One region of the Methylobacillus draconifructus genome, then DNA from elsewhere that is predicted to be linked to it. Evidence: riboswitches for the same ligand, from Rfam matches in the RefSeq annotation. Region 1 holds a riboswitch; the other holds the start of a gene.
The links. A riboswitch is a leader RNA that binds a small molecule or an ion and turns the genes downstream of it on or off. The one in region 1 is predicted to bind cobalamin.
Positions count from the first base shown of each region.

Region 2: it holds a riboswitch for cobalamin, as region 1 does, so the genes downstream of both, nrdA (class 1a ribonucleoside-diphosphate reductase subunit alpha) here and ACJSDX_RS09215 (TonB-dependent receptor domain-containing protein) in region 1, are expected to answer to the same signal.

Region 1 covers NZ_JBJQII010000004.1:72,857-82,790, forward strand. The annotation lists gene ACJSDX_RS09195 (cobaltochelatase subunit CobN) at 1-827, opposite strand, end outside; gene ACJSDX_RS09200 (cobyrinic acid a,c-diamide synthase CobB) at 824-2,101, opposite strand; gene cobO (cob(I)yrinic acid a,c-diamide adenosyltransferase) at 2,106-2,720, opposite strand; gene ACJSDX_RS09210 (hypothetical protein) at 2,717-3,286, opposite strand; gene ACJSDX_RS09215 (TonB-dependent receptor domain-containing protein) at 3,361-5,232, opposite strand; cobalamin riboswitch at 5,349-5,571, opposite strand; gene ACJSDX_RS09220 (hypothetical protein) at 5,689-5,889, shown strand; gene ACJSDX_RS09225 (cell division protein ZapA) at 5,886-6,194, shown strand; RNA gene ssrS (6S RNA) at 6,269-6,449, shown strand; gene ACJSDX_RS09230 (DUF2237 family protein) at 6,481-6,840, opposite strand; gene ACJSDX_RS09235 (EVE domain-containing protein) at 6,908-7,366, shown strand; gene ACJSDX_RS09240 (ferric uptake regulation protein) at 7,430-7,879, shown strand; gene ilvA (threonine ammonia-lyase, biosynthetic) at 7,942-9,453, opposite strand; gene rpiA (ribose-5-phosphate isomerase RpiA) at 9,626-9,934, shown strand, end outside.
Region 2 covers NZ_JBJQII010000003.1:112,561-122,494, forward strand. The annotation lists gene nrdB (class Ia ribonucleoside-diphosphate reductase subunit beta) at 1-840, opposite strand, end outside; gene nrdA (class 1a ribonucleoside-diphosphate reductase subunit alpha) at 1,021-3,297, opposite strand; cobalamin riboswitch at 3,448-3,660, opposite strand; gene ACJSDX_RS07020 (thioredoxin family protein) at 3,851-4,174, shown strand; gene ACJSDX_RS07025 (hypothetical protein) at 4,196-5,392, opposite strand; gene ACJSDX_RS07030 (LysR family transcriptional regulator) at 5,512-6,423, shown strand; gene crcB (fluoride efflux transporter CrcB) at 6,459-6,845, opposite strand; gene ACJSDX_RS07040 (Gfo/Idh/MocA family protein) at 7,042-8,079, opposite strand; gene ACJSDX_RS07045 (lytic murein transglycosylase) at 8,144-9,397, opposite strand; gene hrpA (ATP-dependent RNA helicase HrpA) at 9,584-9,934, opposite strand, start outside.

The DNA.
Region 1 (9,934 bases):
CCGCTAGGTGCGGCCGGCGCAAGCAGGGTTTTCAGGTTGGCGATGGCGTCGCGCGAAGCCTCGCCCCAGCGCGCCATGATGGCGATGCAGGGCTGGCTCTGCTTCTCGCTTGCGGCACAGATGGCATCCACGGGTTGCGGGTCGCTGGTGCTGAGGTCCAGCACGGCAAGCACAGGCTGATTGTTGTCTATCCTGGGCCGGCTGACTTCCCGGCCGCCCTGGCGCAATCGCATCAGCGGCTCAGGCTGTATTGCAGGCAAGCTGGCGGAAGGGTGCAGCAGATAGCGCATGAAAGCGCTGAAGTTGCCGTTGCCTCCCGCCTGCCAGAGGTCGTGCAGGCCCAGCCATTGCCGCGCGGCAGCGTGTTGCTGCGCGAGTTTGGCGATTTTTTCAGAAAGATTGTTCTGCGTCAGCGTCAGGCTCTTGGCATGGGAAAAACTGCTGACGGCTTCCCCTTGCCAGCGGCTTTGCAGCGAGAGTGCGCTTTCGCCGTTGAAGGCGATGAAGGTACGCGGCTTGCTGGCGCCAAGCTGTTGCAATTGGCTTTGCAGTTGCTGAGATGCCTCGCCGTAGACCGCCACGGCAAATACCGCATCGGCGTCGCGCAGCCAGCGCTGCAGGGTCTTGCTGTCGGCAGCGAGCACCTGGGATTGCGTGCGCAGGATGATGCGGTCCTGCTTGCCGGATGGCTGCAGGGCTTGCTTTGCCGCCTCGGCCGCGGCAGGGGCGGTGCGGTCGGACACCATGCCGAACAACGTGGCGGCCTGGACAGGTGCCTGGCTGGTGACGAGAACAATCCCGAGCAGGGCTGGAAAGAAATGCTTCATGAGGCAAATAACCGGGCAACTGCCGCAGGGTTGGATGGGAAATAGAAATGCAGGTAGCTCGCCGTGAGGCTGCCGTGGCGATAGATAACCTCGCCCGGCTTGCCGCGCTGGGTGATTGCCTGTGCGTAGGGCGTCAACGCCGTCTCAAGGCTGGAGTAATGGAAGGTATGCGCATGCAGCCTGCCTTCCGGCAACTCGGCGAATTGCACGCCCAGCCCTTGGAAGCGCGGCTGCATGCTGCAATTGCCCGGCAGCAGGCCGAAGCCGGGCTGCTGGTTGATACTGTCCGTCACCGCCATCATCCCGCCGCATTCCGCCAATATCGGCAGCCCTTGCCGCCAAGCCTGCTGCAAGGCCGTGCGCATGGCTTGGTTGCTGCCTAGTTGTTCAAGATGCAGCTCCGGATAGCCGCCCGGCAGCCAGACGGCGTCTATGCCTGCCGGCAATGCCTCGTCATGCAGCGGCGAGAAGAAGATGGTGTCCGCCCCTAGCGCATGCAGGCAATCGAGGTTGGCGGGATAGATGAAGCAAAAGGCTTCGTCGCGCGCGATGGCGATGGTCTTGCCTGCGAGCAATTGCTGCACATTGTTGGCAGGGGGGAGGGGCGCGAAAACGGTTTCAGGCGGCAAGGGCAACGGGCCTGATTCCGTCAGCAACGCCGCGGCCTGCGCGATGCGCTGCTCCAGGCCGTCGATTTCATCGGCGCGGAACAGGCCCAGGTGCCGTTCCGGCAGCGCAAGCGCTTCCTGTTTCTGCAATGCGCCCAGCCAGGGAATATCCGTCGGCAGGCTGTCGCGCAGCAAGACGCCATGCCCGGCGCTGCCGATGCGGTTGGCGATCACGCCTGCGGGGATCAGTTCAGGCCGGTGGGCAAACAGCCCCGCAGCCAATGCGCCGAAAGTCTGCGCCATGCCGCTCGCGTCGATAGCGAGCGCAACGGGGAGCTGGAACCGTGCCGCGATGTCGGCGCTGCTCGGGCTGCCGTCATACAGGCCCATCACGCCTTCCACGAGGATGAGGTCGGACTCCTGCGCAGCCTGGCATAGCCGGGCGGCAATGTCGTCCGCGCCGCACATGGCAAGATCGAGGTTGTAAACCGGCCTGCCTGTCGCGGTATGCAGGATCATCGGATCGAGGAAGTCCGGCCCGCACTTGAAGGCCTGGACTGTCAGGCCCTGGTTGCGCCAGGCACGCGCCAGCGCGGCAGATACCAGCGTCTTGCCTTGGTTAGAGGCTGGCGCGGACAGCAGCAATGCCGGGCAACGGGCTGCCACGAGCCTACCACTCCACCCCTGGCATCGCCTGTACGCCGTTCTTGAAGGCATGCTTGACCATGGTCATGTCGGTGACGGTATCGGCCTGCTCGATGAGTTCGGGCTGCGCGGCGCGGCCGGTGACGACTACATGCTGCATGGCGGGACGGGCGGCAATGTCGGCCAGCACTTGCTGCAGGTCGAGGTAATGGTATTTGAGGACGATGTTGAGCTCGTCGAGGATGACGACACCCACGCTTTCATCCCTGAGCGCGGCTTGCGCAGCCTGCCAGCCTTGTTGGGCGGCGGCGACGTCGCGCTCGCGGTTCTGGGTTTCCCAGGTGAAGCCTTCGCCCATCACATGCCAGCTGACATTGGGCTGGTGGCGGAAGAAGGCTTCCTCGCCGGTGTCGGAACGGCCCTTGACGAACTGCACCACCACGGCTTTCATGCCATGGCCGAGCGCGCGGGCGAGTAGGCCGAAGGCGGCGGTGGACTTGCCCTTGCCGTTGCCGGTATTGACCAGGAACAGGCCGCGCTCGATACGGGCGGCCTCTATCTTGGCGTCGATGACGGTTTTCTTGCGCGCCATTCTTTCGGAATGGCGCTGGTTGAGGTCTGGTTTTTCCTGGTCGGTCATGCGGTACGTTTGTGATCAGCGTATACCGCCTTCACCACGATGTGGATGATGACGGCAGTCGCCACGTAAAACGCCAATGTGCCCAACGAGGATGGGTAGTACTTGGCGATACGCGGCAGGAATTCGGCTAGAGTTGGCTCGGTATAGCGGCCGGAGAAGAAATAGAAGCCACCGCTGGAGAACAGATGGCAGACGAAGCTGCTGGCGACCACGGTAGCAGCCAGCGTGGCCAGGCTCTTGAAAGCGAACTGGTAGTACTTGGCGAACCAGCGCCCGCCGAGCCAGAGCGTACCGTAGGCAGGCAACAGGAAACCGTAGGCAGGTGAAGTGCAGAAATTATCCACGCCGCCCCAGGTCACGGCGGCGAAATCGAGCGCGGCGGCCAGGCCGAGCAGGGCAGGGAATGTCCAGGCCGGGCGCAGATAGACCCCGGCCAGGAAGAATACCGCCCAGGATGCGCTGGGCAGGTGGTTGATCGCGGCGAAATGATGGCCGCGGGTCACGATGAGCAAGGCGGCCAGTACGAGGCCGATCATGATCTGGTGATTCTTGTTGAGTGTCAGCATGGTTGTCTTCCTTGGGGCTGGGTCAATGATCAAAAACACTGAATTTTAACCGAAATCCGCAGCCGCCAGAGGATTTACAGCGTAGGCGCATAGCGCACGGATACAAACAGGTTGGCGCCAAACGTGCCGTAATCCTTTGCCAATTCGTACTTGCGGTCGAACAGGTTGTTGACGCGCGTATTCACGGACCAGTCGTCGTTGATGCGGTAGTTGCCGTATAGGTTGACCAGGGTATAGCCGGAGAGGCGTTCAGTGTTGGACGTATCGTTGAAACGATGACCGGATGTGATAATTTCACTTCCCCACTCCCAAGCGCCAAATGATTTGGCGAGAGACAGTGTCCCATGCTCTTTTGCTCTGCGAGGTAGCAGGTTACCATTCCCGGCATCTTCAGGACGCTGGAAATCAGCATTTGCTCTAATAATAAATCCTGCAATTGATGTTCGCAGATTCAATGTGAGGCCTCGTAACCTTGCCTGGTCGATATTGACTGTTTGCCGGAAGTTGCCCGATGCCGTGCGGGTAATCAGGTTGTCGATATCATTGTGGTAATACAACACGCCGGCCGCATGCTGGCCGTTTTCATACTGCAATCCGATTTCCTTGTTGCGGGACTCTTCAGGTTTGAGGTCGGGATTGCTGGCATAAGTCACGCCACCGAACGCGGTCGCGGGAGCGTAGAGCTGGTTGAATGTTGGCGCGGCGAAAGCGGTGCCAAAGCTGGCGCTGGCTTTCCACTGTGGTGTGATTTGATAGGCGTAGCCGATATTGCCAGTGGTTTTGTTGCCAAACTGGGAGTTGTCATCATTGCGCAGGTTGATCTGGACGCGGTGTTGATCAAATTGTCTTTGCCAGCCGGCGAGATAGGATTGGATATCCCGCTCCGTCACCAGCAGGGCGGGCGTGGCGTTGGATTCGACTTTCTGCTCCCGCCGTTCCACGCCGATGTTGAATACCCCGGCTTTCGTAGTCAATATGTTGTGCCAGATGTATTGATCCTGGGTGGTCTTGATCATGCTTTCGGTGGTTGATGCCGGACGCTTGGTGTAGGACGATAGATCGTCAATGCTTCTTGCAATGCTGAATGTGCTGGCCCATGCATCGGTGAAACGGTTTTTACTGAATAGGGTATAACTCGACAAGGTCTGGTCAAGGAAGTAATCATATCTGGCGGTAGTGCGTGAGGATCCGCCATCATTGAAATTCCGGCTGTCGGTCACCAGAATGTTCAGCCCAATTTCGTGGTTTTCCGTGAGGTGCTGGCTGATGTTCGCACTGAGGTTCTGGTTGCGAAAACCATCGGCATCTGCGTTATAACTGACCACATTTTTGTTGCGAACGGCATTGATGCCATGCACATGGGTCATGCCGCCTTGCAGGCTGTAGCTGGTATTGCCTATGCGGCCGTTTACGCCTGCTTCACCGATTGCCGTACCGTAGGTGCCGAGTCCTACTGATGCATTGAATTTAGGCGCGCCTTGGCCTTTCTTGGTGAATATCTGGATGACGCCGCCAATGGCGTCAGCTCCATACATGCTGCTGGCCGGTCCGCGCAGGATTTCCACATGATCAATCTGGCTCAGGGGAATGTGTTGAATGGCAGTTTCGCCGGTAGTGGCAGAGCTGATGCGTACGCCGTCAATCAGAATCAGAGTGTGCGTAGTGTTGGCGCCGCGCATGTAGATATTGGTCGATTTGCCAACGCCGCCGTTACTGCTCATTTCGATGCCAGGCTGCATCGCCAGTAACTCTGCCAGCGTGGACTGGCCAGCCTTTTGTATTTGCTCGGCTGTAATGACGGATACATCACCGATTACCTCGCTGCTTTTCTGTTCAGTACGCGAAGCCGTGACAATAGTGTCTTCCAGCCGGAGATCGGCAGCATTGGCCGCCAGGGGTAGGGAATAGATTGCGGCAAGGGCGGTGCCCAGGGAAAATCGGAACATCAAACTGCAAACTCCATAAAGCTCTCGCGGCCCCGCGAGAGCTGGTAACGAATGAGAGTGTGCAGGGGGCATGATCCGTCGCCGGATGGTCATCGGTCAGCCGCATCCCCGCAGCACTTCCTAGTCGTCTTCAGGCCGGTCTCCGGGCTTGCAAGATCAGTGATATGCCGCCTTCCCATGAAAACTTCTCACAGTGGCATGTTGGCATACCGGCTTGCTTACCGTTGCGGGGGCAGCACAGGCATTGTGGATCGCATCGTCGGGATGCCACGCACCTGTTTCCCAGTTTCACCCTTGCGCCATGAACAGGCCAAGGACACCTCAAAACTTGCTATTGATTATAAATGATTCGCTCTTTATGCGGTGAAATAAGTTTTCAATATAAGATATTGTAAACATGCCATAAATTCTTGGGTGCAGTTGACCATGTGCTGATTTTGCAATTATAGTGGCGCCATGAATGCTGATTTGATCACGTTGGAAGAAAAGCTCGCGCAGTTGATATCCCTATGCCAATTGTTGCGGGCTGAAAATCTTGAGCTCCGTCAGGAGCTTGTGCGCTCCCAGGATGACAACAAGCAGATGAAGGAAAACATGGAGCTTGCCAGCCAGAAGCTGCAGGCCCTGATCGAGCGTCTTCCGGAGGGAACCGTATGAGCAGCGTGCGCGGCGTCGATGTCAGCATCATGGGGCGCGAGCTGACGATCGCGTGTTCCGACGACGAGCGCGAGGCCTTGTTGCGCTCGGTCGATTATCTCGACAAGAAAATGCGCGAAATCCGCGACACCGGTAAGGTGGTGGGTGCCGAGAAGATTGCCATCATGGCGGCGCTCAATATCGCGCATGAGCTATTGACGACCGATGCCGGCGGTTTTGACATTGGCGATTTCAAGCGTAGAATTGCTTCCATGCAGGAGCAGATTGACACTGTCGTCGGCGACGATCAAAACCAGCTGTTTTAAAGCGGTTTTTTAATCCAAGACAGTTCAACTGCCACAAGTTTTCAGAGGCCTGACGGATCCCGGCTTCTTCCCTTTGTTCCCTGCGGTGCTGTTCGGGCCATAGATTCCTTGAACCATAAATTTGGCTTTGGTTTCGGTCTGTTAAGTAACAGTGTGCGCGCTCCGATGCGGGTGTACCTAACGTAGCTTTAGGTCGTTACCACTTGAACCGTACAGGTTCAGGATGCCGGTCCGGATGGCATTTGCGGGGAACTCCATTCAGTTGTCACGCCTCATGGGCAGGCCCTTATCTCAAGGCGTTGTATTCCAGGTCGGCAAGGCTGACAATCTCCAATGCACGCTCGTGGGACGCTTCCAGTACCACTGGCGGGGCATAGCCTGCCTCGGCAGCTTCGTGCCAGCGCGATGCGCACAGGCACCAGCGCTCGCCCGGCGCCAGCCCGGGGAAGCCGTATTCCGGCCGCGGCGTACTGAGGTCGTTGCCCCTGGAGAGCGAGAATGCGAGGAATTCCTCGGTCATCATGGCGCACACGGTATGGCTGCCGATGTCTTCGGGTCCGGTTTCACAGCTGCCGTTGCGGGTGAAGCCCGTGATCGGGTCCATACTGCAAGGTTGTAATGTGGTGCCAAGGACGTTGCGGGCCATGCTGGAGATTCTGAATTTGAATGCGACTCGGGTTATGATACGGAATCTGTGTTGATTTGAGAATTTCATGCGTTACTGGTTGATGAAATCCGAGCCGTCCGATGTGTCGATCGATGACCTGGCTGCCTTTCCAGGCCAAACTGTAGATTGGTACGGGGTGCGCAATTACCAGGCGCGCAACTTCATGCGAGACCAGATGAAGGTCGGCGATGGCGTATTGTTCTATCATTCCAATTGTGCGGAGCCTGGCATCGTGGGCATTGCCGAAGTCAGCAAGCTGGCTTATCCCGACCGCCTGCAGTTTATCGAGGGCCATAAGTACTATGATCCTAAGGCGACGCCCGAGAATCCGCGCTGGTTCAATGTGGATGTGAAGCTGGTGCGCAAGACGCGCTTGTTGAGCTTGAAAGAATTGCGTGAAACGCCGGAGCTGCAGAACCTGCGCATCCTGCAACGCGGCAACCGGCTCTCGATTACGCCGGTGGACCCCAGGGACTGGGAGTTCATCATGAAACTGCTTGCCTGATGCTTGGCATCATCGCAATGCGTGATATGCTATTGCGGCGTCAGGATTCAATTGATTAAGGAGATGATAGTGGGAACGAAAAAAGAAGACGGAATAGTGGATCCGCATCAGGATTTGAGAAACAGTGGCCTGAAAATCACGTTGCCACGTCTCAAGGTGCTGGATATCTTCCGTAACAGCGAGCAACGCCACCTGGCGGCTGAAGATGTATACCGGATCCTGATCACCGAGCATTCCGAGTTCGGCTTGGCTACGGTGTATCGCGTATTGGCGCAATTCGAGCAGACCGGGCTCTTGAAGAAAAGCCAGTTGGGCAACAACAAGGCCGTGTATGAGCTGAACGACGGCGAAGAGCACCATGGCCACCTGGTCAGCACCAGCACCGGTGAAGTGCGCGAATTCTATGACCTCGGCATCGAAGAGCGCCTCAAGGTGATCGTGCGCGAGCTAGGCTACGAGCTCACCGATTACGATATCACCGCATACGGCACGCCTTTGGCTGACAAAGCCTGATTCAAGCTTAGGATATGCAAAAAGCCCGCCAATCGGCGGGCTTTTCATTTGGGTGTCGGAACTTAGCCGAGGAACAGTTTGTAAGCCGGGTTGTTGCTTTCCTCCCAGTACGGGTAGCCCAGGTTCTGCAGGAAATCGGTGAATGCCTGTTCCTCGCCGGGCGGCACCTGCATGCCGACCAGCACCCTGCCGAAATCCGCGCCATGGTTGCGGTAATGGAACAGGCTGATGTTCCAGTCGTGGCGCATGCTGTCGAGGAAGTTCATCAGCGCCCCGGGTTTTTCCGGGAATTCGAAGCGGTAGACCTGCTCGTGCTCGGCCTGCGGCGCATGGCCGCCTACCAGGTGGCGCAGGTGCAGTTTTGCCACTTCATTCTCGCTCAAGTCCAATGCCGGCAAGCCGTGCTCCTGCAATTGCCTGACCAGCATGCCGGATTCACTTGGGTCCTGAATGGCGACGCCGACATAGATATGCGCGGCCGTGGCGTCGGCATAGCGGTAGTTGAACTCGGTGATGTTGCGGTTGCCGATCAGCCGGCAGAACTTCTTGAATGAGCCTGGAGTTTCGGGAATGGTCACGGCCAGCACCGCTTCGCGCTTCTCGCCGATTTCCGCGCGTTCGGCGACGAAGCGCAGGCGGTCGAAGCTCATGTTAGCGCCCGAGGCGACCGCCACCAATGTCTTGTCTTGCAGGTTGTGCTGCTGGGCATAGGCCTTGAGGCCGGCCAGCGCCAGGGCGCCCGTCGGCTCGAGGATAGCGCGCGTATCCTCGAATACGTCCTTGATGGCCGCGCAGATGGCGTCGTTGTCGACCAGGATCATGTCGTCGACATATTGCTGGCACAGGCGGAAAGTCTCTTCGCCGACCAGCTTGACCGCCTTGCCGTCCGCAAACAGGCCGACCTGGTCCAATGTGACCCGTTCGCCTCGTTGCAGCGAAACCGTCATCGCATTGGCGTCGTTGACCTCGACGCCGATGATCCTGATCTCGGGGCGTACCGCCTTGATATAGGCAGCCACGCCGGCGATGAGGCCGCCGCCGCCGACTGGGCAGAAAACGGCCTCGATAGGGCCGGGGTTGTCCTGCAATATCTCCACCGCCACGGTGCCTTGTCCCGCGATCACGTCCGGGTCGTCGAAAGGGTGGACGAACGTGAGCTGATGCTCATTCATGAGCTTCAGCGCATGGTTGTACGAATCCGTGTAGGATTCGCCAGCCAGCACCACTTCGGCGCCGCGGTTGCGCACGGCATCGACCTTGATGCCGGGCGTGGTGACCGGCATGACGATGACGGCGCGGCAGCCTGCATTCTTGGCGGCCAGGGCTACGCCCTGCGCATGGTTGCCTGCCGAAGCGGTGATCACGCCGCGCGACAATGCCTCGGTGGAAAGCTGCGCCATCTTGTTATAGGCGCCGCGCAGCTTGAATGAAAACACGGGCTGCATGTCCTCGCGTTTGAGCAGTACCTGGTTGTGGATGCGTCGGGAAATGTTGGGAAGCAGGTCCAACGGGGTCTTGCTCGCGACATCGTAAACGCGGGCGGATTTGATTTTCTGCAGGTAATCGATTTTCATTGGGGACGCTGTCCAGGGCTGCACTGTATAGTGCGGCAGTGTATGATTGAGGGGTTTGGTTCACAAAGAACCTGAATTATAAAGAAAACACGGGGCCTGCAAAATGTTGCGCTGGCTCATACAGCGTTTGCAAGCCCCGATTTGGTCACAAATAAGCAAAAGGTTTAAATAAATGGCTACACAAGACGAATTGAAGCAACAGGTTGCCAAGGCGGCCGTCGAGTATGTGAAGAGCGGCATCATCGGCGTGGGCACGGGCTCCACGGCCAATTTCTTTATCGATGAGCTGGCCAAGGTCAAGGACCGCATCGACGGCGCCGTCGCCAGCTCCGAAGCGACTGCCCAGCGCCTGCGCGGCCATGGCATCGAAGTGTTCGACCTCAACGACGTGGACGGCATGGAAATCTACGTCGACGGCGCGGACGAAATCACCGAGCAGATGCACATGCTCAAGGGTGGCGGCGGCGCGCTGACACGCGAG
Region 2 (9,934 bases), on a different contig from region 1:
CGCGCGCTTGAACATCTCAAAGCATTCGTCCTGCAGTTCGCTGGCGATACCGGCGAACTCGGGGTCGTCCTGCCCGCTGCGCATGATGTTGAGCATATGCTGGGTGCCGGTGAGGTGCAGCGCCTCGTCGCGCGCGATCAGGCGGATGATCTTGGCATTGCCTTCCATCACCTTGCGCTCGGCGAATGCAAACGAGCAGGCAAAGCTGACATAGAAGCGGATCGCCTCCAGGATATTGACGCTCATCAGGCACAGGTACAGCAGCTTCTTCAACTCGCGCAGGTTGACGGTCTTGGTCTCGCCGTTAATGACGTGGTCGCCCTCGCCCAATTGCGAATACAGCATGGTGTAATGGATCAGGTCATCGTAATAGGCGGAAATATCGCTCGCCCGCGCGACGATGTTCTCGTTGCGCACGATATCGTCGAAGATCAGCGCCGGGTCGGAGACGATGTTGCGGATGATGTGGGTGTAGGAGCGCGAATGGATGGTTTCCGAAAACGCCCAGGTCTCGACCCAGGTTTCCAGCTCCGGCAGCGACACCAGCGGCAACAAGGCGACGTTGGGACTGCGGCCCTGGATGGAGTCCAGCAGCGTCTGGTATTTCAGGTTGCTGATGAAGATGTGCTTCTCATGGTCGGGCAGGCCCTGGTAGTCGATGCGGTCCTGCGACACGTCCACCTCTTCCGGACGCCAGAAGAAGGAAAGCTGCTTTTCGATCAGCTTTTCGAACACCGGATATTTCTGCTGGTCGTAACGCGCCACGTTGACCGGCTGCCCGAAGAACATCGGCTCTTTCAGTTGTTCGTTGTCGACCTTGGAAAAAATGCTGTATGCCATGACTTGTCCCGATATATCCCGTCAGGGCGGCGCATGGCCGCCCTGCTCTATTTAGAACGGCTAACAAAACTCTCCTGGCTTTGTTGCCCTGCCTTGTCGTACTCATTGTACTGCCTGCGGCAGAGCGCCTAGCCAGGAGCGCTTCGCTTAGTTTTGTTAGCCATTAATTAGTCCCGTTGCCTAGATTTTGCACGCGCCGCTTTCGCAGCCGTCGTCCCCAGCATCGCCGCCTTCGCTCGCGCCATCGCGGGTGTTGTGGTAGTACAGGGTCTTCACGCCCAGCTTGTAGGCTTGCAGCAGGTCCTTGAGCAATTGCTTCATCGGCACCTTGCCGCCTTCGAAGCGCTTGGGATCGTAATTGGTGTTGGAGGAAATCGACTGATCGACGAATTTCTGCATGATGCCCACCAGCTTGAGGTAGCCGTCGTTGTTGGGCAATGACCACAGCAGCTGGTACTGGTTGCGCAGGCGCTCGATCTCAGGCACCACCTGGCGCAGGATGCCGTCCTTGGACTGCTTGACCGACACCAGGCCGCGCGGCGGCTCGATGCCGTTGGTGGCGTTGGCGATCTGGCTGGAGGTCTCGGAAGGCATCAGCGCGGTCAGGGTGGAATTGCGCAAGCCGTGCGCGACGATGTCCTTGCGCAGTTGCTCCCAGTCCAGTTGCAATGCTTCCTGGCACACCGCATCGAGGTCCTTCTTGTAGGTGTCGATGGGCAGCAGGCCTTGCGAATAAGTGGTTTCATTGAACGCGCCGCAAGGGCCGAACTCGCGCGCGAGCTGCACCGAGGCCTTCAACAGGTAGTACTGGATCGCCTCGAAGGTGCGGTGGGTCAGCCCTAGCGCCGCATCGTCGGTGTAGCCGGTGCCGTTCTTGGCGAGGTAATAGGCGTAGTTGATCACGCCCACGCCCAGCGAGCGGCGCTTGTCGGTAGCGTTGAGCGCGGCCTTGACCGGGTAATCCTGGTATTCGAGCAAGGCGTCCAATGCACGCACGACGAGATCGGCCAGCCCTTCCAGTTCGTCGAGGCTTTCAAGCGCGCCGAGGTTGAACGCGGACAAGGTGCACAATGCGATCTCGCCGTTCTCGTCGTTGATATCCTCGAGCGGGTGCGTCGGCAGCGCAATTTCCATGCACAGGTTGGATTGGCGCACCGGGGCCAGCTTGGGGTTAAACGGGCTGTGGGTATTGCAATGGTCGACGTTCTGGATATAGATGCGGCCCGTGCCCGCCCGCTCCTGCATCAGGAGCGAGAATAGGTCCACTGCCGGCAGCGTGCGCTTGCGGAGGCTGTCGTCCGCCTCGTATTGCGTATACAGGCGCTCGAACTCGTCCTGGTCGGCGAAGAAGGCGTCATAGAGGCCGGGCACGTCGTGCGGCGAGAACAGCGTGATGTCGCCGCCCTTGATCAGGCGCTGGTACAGCAGGCGGTTGATCTGCACGCCGTAGTCTAGGTGGCGCACGCGGTTTTCCTCGACGCCGCGGTTGTTCTTGAGCACCAGCAGCGATTCGACTTCCAGGTGCCACAAGGGATAGAACAAGGTCGCCGCACCGCCGCGCACGCCGCCCTGCGAGCAGGACTTCACCGCCGCCTGGAACAACTTGTAGAACGGCAGGCAGCCGGTATGCTGCGCCTCGCCGCCGCGGATCTCGCTGCCCAGCGCGCGGATGCGGCCCGCGTTGACGCCAATGCCCGCGCGTTGCGAGACGTATTTCACGATCGCGCTGGTGGTGGCGTTGATGCTGTCCAGGCTGTCGTCGCACTCGATCAACACGCAGGAGCTGAACTGGCGCGTCGGCGTGCGCACGCCGGACATGATGGGCGTAGGCAGGGAAATCTTGAAAGTGGACACCGCATCGTAGAAACGCTTGATGTATTCCAGGCGCGCCTTGCCCTCGTACTTGGCGAACAGGCTCATCGCCACCAGGATATAGAGGAACTGCGGGCTTTCGTAGATTTTCTTGGTCACCCGGTTCTGCACCAGGTATTTGCCTTCCAGCTGCTTCACGGCGGCGTAGGAGAAATTCATGTCGCGCCAGTGGTCGATATGGTCGTTGAGCTCGTTGAACTCTTCACGGCTATAGTCGGCGAGGAGATGCTGGTCGTACTTGCCCATCTCGGTGAGCTTGGTGACGTGGTCGAACAAGTGCGGCGGCTCGAACTGGCCGTAGGCAATCTTGCGTAGGTGGAAAATCGACAGGCGCGCCGCCAGGTACTGGTAATCCGGCGTATCCTCGGAGATTAAGTCCGCGGCGGACTTGATGATGGTTTCATGGATGACGTCGGTACGAATCCCGTCGTAGAACTGGATATGCGATTTCAGCTCGACCTGCGATACCGATACGTTGTCCAGTCCCTGCGCCGCCCAATCGATCACGCGATGGATCTTGTCCAGGTTGATCGGTTCCCGGCGACCATCCCGCTTGGTGGCATTCATGGATTCATACTTTGTCATCTAAGGCTCCCTGTCAGGAAGCAAGGCATCCTCATGACCACGCATCGATTGCCGAGGCAACCGAGCAACAATCACAAAGCAGCATGACGGGCAAGGCGCCGACGCATCAGCGCAATACCCTATCCGGCCGAGGACACCCCGCCTCAAACGTTATGAAAATGATCTACGGCAGGTTTCCTGGCTCCCAGGTCCACATGACCGGCCTGTCTTCCCGGGCCTCACACTTTCAGGCCCAGTGACCCTTGTTGGCATGCCACTCACTGGTTACAGTTGCGGGGGCAGCTGCGGCTTGGCAAGGCACCGCCCTGCGACCGCATTCCCTTTTTCCGACTCAATCGAACAACCGTCGAACACCGTAGATGGGATGGACTATAGCGCAATAAAATGTGCTTGTGTACACTCAAAAACACTAGATATTGTTTTTTTGAGATATATGCAGGATTTTTAAGGGGAATTTTTTTGCGAATTTTTTACTCGGATTTTGGTCATTCATGGACACGGCCACCATGCCACAATCCCCTATCATGAAACGCAAGTTCCGCCAAGCCAGATAATGAAACCAGCCCTGAATCCAGAACCAAGCCGCGACGATATCGATGCAACGCCGGGATGGTTGTTGCTGGAGTTCGGCGCCAGCTGGTGCGGCTTTTGCCAGGCGGCGCAGCCTTCGCTCAGCGCGGCATTACGGCAATTCCCCGCCCTGCGTCACGAACGCATCGAGGACGGCAGAGGCAGGCGGCTGGGCCGCAGCTTCAAGGTGAAGTTATGGCCTACCTTGATCCTGTTGCGGGGTGGGACGGAAGTCGGGCGCGTGGTGCGCCCGGAAAGCCGGGAAGACATCTCGGCGCTGCTACAGGCGCACTTGCCTTCATCCTAACAATCCAGCGCTACACCCTTTTCAAGCCACCGGTTTACGGGCTACCAGGACAGTCAGATTGTCATCGGCCTTCACGCAACAAGCGTGACGCAACCGCACAGCGGCGTCGGAGACCAGCAAATCTTCGGCAATACTGGCCTCGCCTTCATTCAGGCCGCGCGCCAGCGCGACCACCTCGGCAATCTTTTCATCGGCAAAGGCCAGGCAGGACCTGGTTGCCGCATCCATCGCCTGCTCATGCGCCAGCGTCGCCGGCACATGCAGCAAGGAACAGCTGGGGGCTACCCAAAGCCTGTCGCCGAGCTTATGCGCCAATGGCTGCAACAGACCGAGGCTCTGCCTCAGGTCATTGCGCAAAATGCCACGGCCGTCCACGATGCCGGCGGACAATATCCAATGCCCAGGCAAGGCATTGAGCCATGGCGCCAATTGCTCAGGCGCACTGACCAGGTCGAGATGAATGCCGTCCACTGGCAAATGCGTGACAAAGCCTTGATAGCGGGCGACATTGCCGAAATAGGTGCCGAGCAATATCGCCGGCCGCTGCGTGCGGAACCAGGCATATGCGCGTTCGAAAGCGCCCAGCCATGCATCATCCAGGTCCAAGGCTAGAATGGGCTCTTCAAGCTGCAGGCAGGCAATCTTGCGGTGGTACAGCTCCTTCAGCAAATGCGCATACTGTTCCGCCAGCCTATCCAGCAGCTGCAAACGGTCGCAGCCATCCGCGCCGCTCAAATACAGCAGGCTGACAGGCCCCAGCAACGCCGCCTTGACCGGCATGGAACGCGCCTGCGCTTCGTCGAGCTGGCTCAGGAATTCATGGGCGTTGATCGTGAAGCTGGTATCCGCATCGAGCTCCGGCACGATATAGTGGTAGTCGGTATCGAACCACCTGGCGGTTTTCATGGCCGGTTGGACGGCATTGCCGCGCGCCAGCGCAAAATAGTCATGTTCGGATAAAACGCCCTGAAAGCCAAATCTTCTGGGAATCGCGCCGAACATCACCGCATGGTCGAGCACGTGGTCGTAAAATGAGAAATCCCCTGCGGTGATGAAGTCCAGCCGCTTTTGCTTGCTCCAATGCCGCTCCCGCAGACCCTTGCCTATTTCCTGCAATCCCGCCGCAGTCAGGTCGCCCTTCCAGAACGCCTCCAGGGCGTATTTGAGCGCACGTTTTTCACCGATGCGCGGATACCCGAGAATATGTGCGCTTGCCATACCCAATGCCTTGCTTGAATTTTTAACGAAACCGCGAATTTTCCGGCAGGCAAGCAATTTAAAAAAGCGAAAGTTTTTTTGGTAAAATTGAATTCATTTCATATCTATCCAAGCTTCTTATGCTGGAAATCCGCCACCTGAAATCCTTGATCGCGATTGCCGACACTGGAAAACTGGCCCATGCCGCAGAGCGGGTCTTCCTCACGCAATCCGCGCTCTCGCACCAGATCCGCGTGTTGGAGAAACATTACGACACCACCCTGTTCCAGCGCACCGCGCACGGCATCCGCTTCACGCCCGCCGGGGAACGGTTGCTGGCATTGGCAAAGGAAATGCTGGAGGCACAGGAAAAGGCCGAGCGCGACCTGATCCGCCTCAAGAGCGACCAATCGGGGGAGTTGAGGATCGTGCTGGAGTGCCACACCTGCTTCGACTGGCTCACCCCGGTAATGGACGCCTTCCGCCGCGCCTGGCCGGAAGTCGAGCTGGATTTGGTGGCCGGTTTCCATAGCGATCCCTGGCACTTGCTGCACGACGGCAAGGCCGATCTCGTGATCGGCAGCCTGCCGGAGAAACAGCGCGAACTCGGCGCGATTCCGCTATTCAAGTTCGAGATCATGGGGGTGTTGCCGCCCGAGCACGAGCTGCGCAACAAGCCGCGCCTGATGGCGGAAGACTTCGCGGGACAAACCCTGATCACCTACCCCGTGCCGGAAGAGCGCATCGACGTCATCCGCCAGGTGCTCAAACCTGCCAATATCGAATTCAGCCGCCGCACCAGCGAGCTCACCATCGCCATCATGCAATTGGTCGCCAGCCGCCGCGGCATTGCCGCCCTGCCCAACTGGGGCATACAGAGCTACGTGGAGCATGAGTACGTGATTGCGAAGCCCATCGGCCGCAAGGGGCTTTGGTCCGAGCTGCATGCGCTCGGCATGCCGGACGTCATGGCAAGGCCCTACACGCAGGATCTTGCGCGCATCATCCGCGATACCTGCGCGGAAAGGCTGAGCGACATCAGGCTGCTTTAAGCTTTTGCCGGCCGCGCTTCAGCCGGACAATGCGTTCAAGCCTGCATCGCAATCTTTGCCAGCTCGAACCCGAGCCACATCACCGCCAGCCCAACGACGATGCTTGCAACGACGTACGCGGCAGCAATGCCGATATGGCCTTCACGCAGCAATACCATGGTTTCCAGCCCGAAGGCGGAAAACGTGGTGAACCCGCCCACCAACCCGGTAAAAAGCAGGACGCGCATATCGGCTGAAATGAATCCCTCCCTCGAGGCAAGCCCGGCCAGGATGCCGATGACGAGGCAACCAATGATGTTGACGGTGAAAGTGGGGAACGGGAACCGCCAATCCAGGCTGTAGCGCAAAACCAAGCCTGAAAGCTTGAAGCGTGCAACTGAGCCAATTGCGCCGCCCAAGGCCACGAGCATTACCTGATTCATTACATCCCTTTCAAAAAGCAAACTTGGAAAATTGGAGCAGGAATTATATCGGCCGGCAAGCCTGGCCAAGCGGCGGCACGGAAGGCGGCTTGGGCCTGCTGCAGGACAGGGTCGAGCGATCCTGCCTCAGCTACCCGGCAGGAAAGGCCCGTAGACCGTATAACGGCAGGGCCGTTGGCGGCCTACCGTTCCCGGCTCAATCCGGGGAAATCTCGACCCGCTGGCCTTGCGCGGCGGACTGCATCGCCGCCACGATCGCCTTGCAGTTGCCGCGCGCATCCGCCAGGCTGAGGAACGGCGGCTTGCCGTTGAGCACGCAATCGCTGAAATGCTCGATTTCGAGGATGAAATGGCTGCTGGCGGGCAGGCGTTCTTCCCAGAAATGGCCGTCCTCAGTCCACCAGGTGATCACCGGCACGTCGCCCGCCTGCTGCCAGACGGTGTGACATTTCAGGCCGCCCTTGCTGCCCGTGACCTGGTATTCGGAGCGGCGCGAGCATTCGAAGCCGATATCGAACTGCCCTTGCCTGCCTTCGCCGAAATCGAATACGCCGCTGGTGGCGATATCCGCCCCGCTTTCCGTGTATTGCGCTATCGTCACGACGCTCTTGGGTTCGGTGCCGAAAACGCTGCGCAATGAATGGATGGCATAGGGCCCGATATCCCACATCGCGCCGCCTCCATGGTCCACGTCTTTTTCCAGGCGGTAGAGCCGCGCGGGTTTCATGATGAAGGAGTAGCTTGCGCGCACGAACTTCACGTCGCCGATCACGCCGGAACGCAGCAACTCCTGTACGCGCGCGAATTGCGGATGGAAGACGTACATGAAGCCTTCCATCACGATCACGCCCTGCTGCTGTGCTGCATTCGCGATGGCATCCACGTCGGCCACGGTCAGCGCCAGCGGTTTCTCGATCAGCACGTGCTTGCCCTTCGCAATCGCCTTCAACGCCCATTCCGTATGCTCGTGGTTGGACATCGGCAGGTAGACGGCCTCGACATTGTCGTCGTCGAGCAGCGCTTCCGGCTCGTCATAACTTTTCACCGCGCTTGCCGCCTGGGGCGCATGCTTTTGCACGGTTGCAGCGGCGGCACCCGGACGGCGGCTGGCAATCGCCACCAGCTCGGCATTGGCCGCATCGACGATGGCGGGCAACAGGCGCTCGTTGACGCGGGCCGCGCCCAGTATGCCCCAGCGCAGCTTTCGATCTTGACTCACGCGATCCTGACTCATGTGCGGTTCTCCTTTAACTATTATTTGAATATTTCACTCTTTGAAATTTTGTCAGCAAGCTTGGTCAAGGCTGCGTGCCGGGAAAGCCCGGAATCAACTCGGTATCCACCGTCTGGCTTGCAAGCGTGGTGGCGACGTGCTGCATCAGGTTGGGCGATGCGTAACCGTCCGCAGGCAAGGCATGGGCCAGTTGATAGCCGCGGATTGCCGCCTGGGTCTTGGGGCCGGGCAGGCCGTCGCTGCCGCCGGTATCAAAGCCCAGGTCCGTCAATTGCCGCTGCAGGCGCTTGACGGCATCGATGCTCACCGCCTCCTGCTCGGCCCCGGCGCCGCCAACCAACGCAGGCCCGCCCTGCAGGCGGCTGGCAAGGTGCGCCACTGTCAGCGCATAACTGGTGGAACGGTTCCATTGCATCACCACGTTGAAATTATCGAACACCATGAAGGCCGGGCCGCGCCAGCCTTGCGGCAGCACAATCGCCGCATTGAGGCCGGCTGGCAGCGCCGTCTGGTTCGCCGCCTGCACGCCAAGGGCCTGCCATTGCTCCACGCTGCGCTTTTGGTTGATGGCGGCCTGCTGCCAGGCAAAATCCTCGGGCAGCGCCACCTCTACGGCGATGGGCTCGTCGCGCTTCCAGCCTATCGAGCTCAAGTAATGTCCCGCGGAAGCCATGGCATCGGGGATGGATTGCCAGACGTTGATCCTACCGTCCCCGTCGCCGTCCTCGGCATAGGCCAGGAAAGTCGAGGGCATGAATTGCATGTGCCCGACCGCGCCCGCCCATGACCCCACCATGTTGCCGGCCTCGATATGGCCCGCATCGATGATGCGCAAGGCATCCAGCAGCTGGCTGCGGAAGAACGCATGGCGCCTCCCCTCGTAAGCGAGCGTCGCCAACGCCTTGGGTGTGGAAAAGCTGCCAAGCGTCTGCCCGTAATTGGTTTCCAGCCCCCAGAAGGCCAGCAATACAGCGGCAGGCACGCCGTACTTCTGCTCCACGGCCTGCAGCACAGGCGCTTGCTCCTGCAATAAGCCCTGCCCGCGCGCGATCTGCTTTGGCGTCACGCGGCGGCCGAGGTAGCCGAGGAAGGTTTGCACGAACTCAGGCTGCGCTTGGTCCAGCTCGACCACGCGGTCTATCGGCTGGGCATCCGCCAGGGCCGCTTGCAACGTCGCCGCTGAAATCCCTTGCGCCTGCGCATCGCGGCTGAAATCCTGCACCCATTCGTCAAAGCTTTGCCCGTCGGCATGCGACAGCACACTGTAAAACAGGCTGCAAGCCAATATACAAGCTAGCGAACGGCGCAATTTGAACAACGCTTCCTCCTTAATATTGCTGCAATGCTTAATGCATCATTAAATTAGGCACTAGCTGGCGACAATGCGTATTAAGAGCCGCCAACAAAACCCAGCGAAGCGATTTTGGCTAGGCGTTCTACTGCAGACAGTACAACAAGTACGGCAAGGCAGAGCAACGGCGCCAAAAGGGTTTTGTTAGCTGATCTAAGCGCGAACCATGTCTTCCCAGGCCTTATCCAAGCGCTTCACCGATACCGGGAACGGTGTCTTCAACTCCTGCGCAAACAGGGAAACGCGAAGCTCCTCGATCAGCCAGCGATAATCCAGCACGGCCGGCGGCACTTCATGGTTGGCCTTGCGCAAGCCCAGCACGTGCGACTCCCAACGCTCCCACACTTGCTGCACGGACTGGCCGCTGCGCGTATCGCGCTCTACCGCGCCTGGATACTTCTCCAGGCGCAGACGCATGGCCTTGATATAGCGCGGCAAGTGCTGCAGGGTTTCCCACGGTGTCGCGCTGAAAAAACGCTTGGGCAGCAAGCGCGCGAGCTGGCC